2 regions of the uncultured Virgibacillus sp. genome follow, and region 1 is predicted to be linked to the other one. Evidence: riboswitches for the same ligand, from Rfam matches in the RefSeq annotation. Region 1 holds a riboswitch; the other holds the start of a gene.

Region 1 (3,424 bases):
TATGATTATGCTAAAGGACTAGATACCGAGGATTCTGTTGGTATCGGGGGCACCATTGTTCGTGATGGAATAAAGCCAAAAACTGTCCTCCGCTTAGCACTTGCTTTTTTTGGAATTGCCATCTTAATTGGTATCTATATAAGTATTCAATCTAGTTGGTGGATAGCTGCTATCGGTTTAATATGTATGGTATTTGGTTATTTATATACAGGTGGTCCTCTACCCATAGCTTATACACCACTTGGTGAGTTATTCTCCGGTTTCCTAATGGGTACGGTCATTATTGGAATTAGTTACTTTATCCAAACAAACACGATCACTGGTGAGGTACTAATTGCTTCCATTCCAATAGCATTGTTTATTGGCGCAATCATGCTATCTAATAATATTCGTGATCTAGATAATGATAAAGAAAATGGTCGGAAAACACTAGCTATACTTTTGGGAAGAAAAAATGCAGTCCGCTTTCTAGCATTGATGTTCATTGTAGCCTTCATAACGACTGCGACGCTTATTATAGCAGACATTTTCCCACTATGGTCTTTCATTACATTTATTGGAATTATTAAAGCAGTTGATGTCATTAACAAATTTAAAGGCAAGACAGAGCCAATTGAAATGATGCCAGCAATGGCAGCAACTGGTAAAACAAACTCCATTTACGGAATTTTACTTGGGATATCTTTAGTTATTAGTATGTACATTTAATAAGGGGATATTATACTATGGACCATACGTTACTGAAAACATTAGGAATGGAAATTGAGACATTGACGAAGAATAAAGTAGTAGTCACGATGCCGGTTGATGAACGTACACATCAGCCAGCTGGATACTTACATGGTGGTGCTAGTGCTGCACTTGCTGAGACCGCTGCTAGCATTGGGGCTACATTACACGCAGATATGGAGCAAGAATCTATTTTCGGCATTGAAATTAATGCGAATCATATCAAAAGTAAGCGAACCGGTATAGTAACAGCTACTGCCATCCCTCTTCATGCAGGAAAATCAACAATGGTTTGGGATATTAAGATTACTGATGAGCAAGGCTCACTCATATGCATTTCTAGATGCACAATCGGTATTGTTTCAAAAAGACAAAAAAAGCAATAAAGAAAATTTTCCTTTGCGCAAGTATCGATAAGCAACTTTAAGCTATTGCTATTTCGCCTAGAATCGATGGTGTATTCTCCCTTTTGAAGTTGGTGTACGAAGCTAAAATTGTTAATCCAAAGCCCGAACGATAAAAATAAATGTGCATACGAGCACAGCCAAATTACGTAGACTCCTTGAAAAAGAATGTTTCTACTAGTACGATGGAACGCTTCCGAAGCCTTCCTTTGAATACCCTTGCTTTCAGCTAACGCCTACGACGACCTTCACCGTTCGGGACTTTAACCCTAGAGCGTGCGCACATGCCTGGCACACCAAAAGGAGTATAGAAAAACGAGCGTTTTTCTATACTCCTACGGCGTTACATAATCGCCCTTTTTTCTATGAAGCAATATGGACTTGTTTTTGTTCAATCCAGCTTTTTAATTTAATAAATAACGGGATAAATAACGCTCCAACGATGATACCCTTTATTACATTAAATGGAAGAACATATGCGTAAACGGAGAACCATTTAACGGAATTTGACATATCCTCCCAGCCCATAAACCAGCTGTAAGCAGGTAGAATGATGAAATAATTTAACAAACTCATTCCCAGAGCCATTATGATCGTTCCCGTTACTAGTCCAGAAACAACACTTTTGACTCCTTTATATTTATGATATAAGAGGGATACTGGAATGACGAACATAATCCCGGCCATAAAATTTGCAATAACTCCTACCGGATCTGTACCACCACTTATAGCTAAATAAAGAATATTCTTTATCGCTACAACAATAACCCCAGCTAATGGTGAAAAAATAAGGGAAGCCATTAATGCCGGGACATCACTGAAATCTACTTTTAAATAGCCTGGCAACAAAGGCAATGGGAAATTCAGGAAAAATAAGAGCAAAGATATGGTACCTAAAAGTGATAAAATAATAAGTTTTAATAGCTTTGATGATTGCATGTTACGTTTCATCGTTTTCCTCCTTCATCAATTATCGATTCCTATCTCGTGATGAAGGATATGAGCCTAACAGTTAGCAAATGAAAAACCCTAAAGCGCGGCCTAACCGGGGCTTTAGGGTACCATAAATTCATTAGGAAAAAGCAGTGCGAACTAACGCACCTTTTCTTGGCTCGACATCTTCTCCCATCCAGACTGTAACTGTCGGTTCTGGACTTGCACCAGATCAGCCACAGCAAAATGCCTGCTGTGGGTCACGGACTTAAAGCAATTAACTGCTTCTTACCGTCGGTCGGGAATTTCACCCTGCCCCGAAGATGGAATCGATATTATGTTGTACCGTTATTTTAACCTATCTTTATTCGTATTGCAATATCTATGTTTACCTACTCAATCGATAAGTTTTCAATCAAATTAAGTATAGACTTTAGCGGAAAAGCAATAATCAGCTAAACTATAGAATGAACAAAAGCGCAAGCATCCGATTAGAAACGTAGCAACTGGAGCGAATCAACGGTGAAAATACTATTTCAATAGGCGAACCGCCAGTCGTCAACAAACAAAAACTTCTTGACCAAAACATTTCTTTCCATAACTTTTTACGGACATGAAGAAAATCCATCTTGCTAAGTCTTGAACTGGCACTTTTATAGGCATTGATGAATTTCGATCATTCACTGTTGGGTTGTGCTTTGAACAAAAAAGGAAAAAAAGCCTTTGGGCTGTCACCCAACCGAAATTCATCTCCCCCTTACCGTTGGGCTACGCCCTTCACACGCTTGAAGTTGGAGACTTCTTTCGGAAGTACGTTAAAATTTCCTAGACTACAAAAAAATCACTCCGCCCCAGTAATAATGGAGCGAAGTGATTTATACATGCTAAGAAATTATGAAGGATGCTTATTCTTCGACATTGATGAATAATTTACCTTCAGCTTGCTCACGAGTTTCATTGCCATAGTCATCTTCGACCTTTACTTCTATTACTGCCCCTTCAGCAACAACATTGCTAGTTGCAGTCCAATAACCTACATAATGTCCATCTGATGTTTCCATCATTGGAAGCTCCGTAGCGTTCATAACCGTATTGGTCAATGGCATATGAATAAAGTACGTCGCTCTAAGCCCGGGTTCACTATCAAATTCAAATTTCACCGTCTCACCTGCTTCAAGTGTAACATCTTCCTCAGGAGTCAGATTCTCAATTTCTGGTGCAGTGAAATCTACATCAATAGTAACAGATTCAGTGGACGTATTGCCTGCTAAATCATGAGCAATTACTTCAATTTCATTTTCTCCGTTTTCTAAAAGTATTCGTTTAGAATACATGCCATCTTCAACAGCCGCTTCTTG
Region 2 (3,424 bases), on a different contig from region 1:
AATGCTGCGTTCCAACAACTGAGTTCACAATCAGATGAAATTGTATTAATTGCGAATGCTGGGTCAGAGCTTTCATATTTAGCAGAGAAGCGAGCGACAAATGGTAAGCAGCAAGTAAACGAACAGAAGGAAAACATGTCGACAATTCATTATTCTATACATAAGCTTGCTAGTGAGGTGAAGGCTTTAGCAGATATATCAAAAAAAATGCAAGGAATTATTGATATTGTAACGGGGATCGCTGATCAAACAAGCCTGCTTTCTCTTAATGCTTCAATTGAGGCTGCACGAGCTGGTGAGCACGGTCGTGGATTTGCAGTCGTGGCAGAAGAAGTTCGGAAACTTGCAGATGAAACAAAAAGATCAGTCACAAATGTGTCAACCCTTATCTCGAATACAGATCAACAAGTAGAAAAATTAACTGGATCATTATATAAAATTAGCGAAGAAATCGAAAATGGAAACGATACGTTTAAAGAATCGGAAACGCATTTTGCAGAGATTGTTAATACGATGAAAAAAACCAGGATTCAAAATAATAAGATTGAAAAAGAGTTTATTTCATTTGTGAACGTATTGGATGAATTAGGTAAAGCAATGGACGAAGTGGCTTCTTCAGCAGATAATCTTACGATGATTACTAGTGAAATGCAATAGCAAGGAAGGTACTGTAATAATTACTATTTTATGGTGTGACCCATTTATTATATAACCATATATTTATTTTTTATCCCGCATATAACTGGCAGTAAGTCCCCACTTCAAGCAATCAAGTGAAACCAATATGGATAAGTGTGGATCAACTGCCAGTAAATGTCCGATTGGTTCACCTAACCATCCGTGAGGATAACAAACCCCCCACGGATGGAAGTTTCACTTTATCCCGCATATAACTGGCAGTAAGTCCCCACTTCAAGCAATCAAGTGAAACCAATATGGATAAGTGTGGATCAACTGCCAGTAAATGTCCGATTGGTTCGGGCCTAAATGGAAGTAGGTCACAAAGGCGTTGCCACAGGATGTGGCGAATGAAGCCTTTGTACGTATATGTTTTAAAAACAGATGGAAGCTTCACTTGATTTGATTACAGAAGTACGAATATCTATAGTTAAATGAATGCTTACACAACTTTAGGAAGCTATAAAGATGATGGGGGAGAAAAATATCTCCTTGCATTTTTATATAAGTATTGATAATATTTAAGCAATAATCCTTAAGGAAAGTGGAAGGATTTTGGTAGGAACTTGGCGGTGGTTTATAGGAACCAATAAATGCCCCTATAATAATAAAAAGTTACTACCGTAATAAGGAAAATATAATATAGTAGTTATTTCCTTCGGGGTCGGGTGAAATTCCCAATCGGCGGTGATGAAGTTATTTACTTCTTAGTCCGTGACCCGTGCGGCATAATGCCAAACGGTGGATCTGGTGTGACTCCAGAGCCGACAGTTAAAGTCTGGATGGGAGAAGGAATTTTTGACGCAGCATGTTAGCAAATAGGATACGTATGCTATTTGCCAACGTTTTTTTGCCATTCATATTTTCAATGGCTTATTTACGTATACATGTGGTGACGAAATTCTGTCCTCAAAGCCTCTGAAGCGAAATTCAGAGGCTTTTTTCGTAGTCTAGTAAATTTGTCCATATGGATAAATTTGGGCGTGTTGAACCGCGTCCAGCTCCAGCGCCAAGAAACGATGCGACTTCACGAATCGCCCTGCGATAAGTCATCATCGGTTCGCAAGCACAACGTGATTCCTTTATCTCCGTTGACTGGCTCTAGTCGCTACGTTTCTAATCGTGCGCTTGCGCTTTTGTTCTACTGGTTGGAAAGATAAAACCAGTATAAGTTCGATCTAGTACGCTTCAATTTTAGGAAAAAGGAGTGAAATTTATGTTTACTGGAATTATTGAAGAGAAAGGTGTCATTCGCTCCATAAAGCAACCATCTAAACAGGCAATCTTTTTAACAATTACTGCCAAAAAGGTGATCATGGATATGCACGTTGGTGATAGTGTTGCTGTTAATGGGACTTGTCTAACAGTTGCTGCATTTGATGATATTGGCTTCTCTGCTGAGGTGATGCCAGAGACAATGAAAGCTACCTCTCTAAAGGAACTGACGAAAGGGTCTGAAGTGAACCTAGAGAGGGCGATGGGAGTTAACAGTCGATTTGGTGGACATTTTGTTTCTGGCCATGTTGACGGTACTGGAACGATTATTCAGAAATATCAAAAGGAGAATGCCATTTATTATGACATTGAAGTGGATAAGGAACTAGAAAGATATTTACTAAAAAAGGGTTCGATTGCAGTCGATGGTGTAAGCTTAACACTATTTCAAGTTCGTGGGAATGTCTTTACGATATCATTAATTCCTCATACAGCTTCCGTGACTATTTTAGGAGATAAAGGCAAGGGGAGCTTGGTGAATATAGAGTGTGATATGCTCGTGAAACATGTAGAGCAATTGCTTTCCCATTCTACTGATTCAAGGAAGCTTGATCATAATTTTCTTAAACAAAAAGGTATTATCTAGGAGGTGCCATAAATGAACACAATTGAAGAGGCTATCGATCAATTAAAGACAGGGAGACCTATCATCGTTGTGGATGATGAACAGAGAGAAAATGAAGGAGATTTAGTAGCACTATCTGAACTGATCACTCCTGATACGATAAACTTTATGATCACCCACGGTAAAGGCCTGGTTTGTACATCGATTGAGTCAGAAGTAGCAGAGCGAGTTGGACTTTCTTTAATGACATCAAACAATAACGATCCGCTATCAACAGCCTTTACAGTCAGTGTAGATTATAAGGATACAACTACTGGGATAAGCGCACATGAACGCTCAACGACAATTCGTGCCTTAGTTAATAAATTTGCAATGAAAGAGGATTTTAAACAGCCAGGTCACGTATTTCCTTTAATTGCTAAGGGTGGAGGTGTTTTAACACGTCCTGGACATACAGAAGCTTCCGTGGATTTAGCAAAACTTTGTGGAGCAGCCCCATCAGGAGTTATCTGTGAAATAATTAAAGAAAACGGCATGATGGCGAGAGTGCCAGATTTAGAAAGAATGGCTGCCAAGTTTAACTTATGTATGATTTCTATTGAAGATTTAATCAATTATCGATTAATGATAGAAGAGGAGTGTAAGCAAAATGGGACATATATTGGAAGGTAATCTTGTAGGAACCGATTTAAGAATCGGTATTGTTGTAAGTAGGTTTAATGACTTTATTACTAGTAAACTTCTCGAGGGGGCTGAGGATGCCTTAATTAGACATGGTGTAGCAAAGGAAAATATTACGATTGTTTGGGTTCCTGGAGCATACGAGCTTCCATTAATTGCTAAGAAAATGGCTCTGAAAGCAGACTATGATGCCATTATTACTTTAGGAACAGTTATTCGAGGCTC

Evidence for each region. Region 1 has a riboswitch for FMN ahead of Q1A47_RS01115 (ECF transporter S component). Riboswitches for the same ligand answer to the same signal wherever they lie in the genome.
Region 2: another riboswitch for FMN. It lies ahead of ribE (riboflavin synthase); the one in region 1 lies ahead of Q1A47_RS01115 (ECF transporter S component).

Annotation. Positions count from the first base shown of each region.
Region 1 covers NZ_CANMAB010000002.1:96,643-100,066, reverse strand. The annotation lists gene Q1A47_RS01125 (1,4-dihydroxy-2-naphthoate polyprenyltransferase) at 1-708, shown strand, start outside; gene Q1A47_RS01120 (hotdog fold thioesterase) at 726-1,115, shown strand; gene Q1A47_RS01115 (ECF transporter S component) at 1,497-2,084, opposite strand; FMN riboswitch at 2,247-2,395, opposite strand; partial or broken gene Q1A47_RS01110 (transposase) at 2,527-2,772, opposite strand; gene Q1A47_RS01105 (S8 family peptidase) at 2,972-3,424, opposite strand, start outside.
Region 2 covers NZ_CANMAB010000099.1:9,179-12,602, forward strand. The annotation lists gene Q1A47_RS16970 (globin-coupled sensor protein) at 1-657, shown strand, start outside; FMN riboswitch at 1,329-1,476, shown strand; gene ribE (riboflavin synthase) at 1,895-2,539, shown strand; partial or broken gene ribB (3,4-dihydroxy-2-butanone-4-phosphate synthase) at 2,552-3,139, shown strand; gene ribE (6,7-dimethyl-8-ribityllumazine synthase) at 3,168-3,424, shown strand, end outside.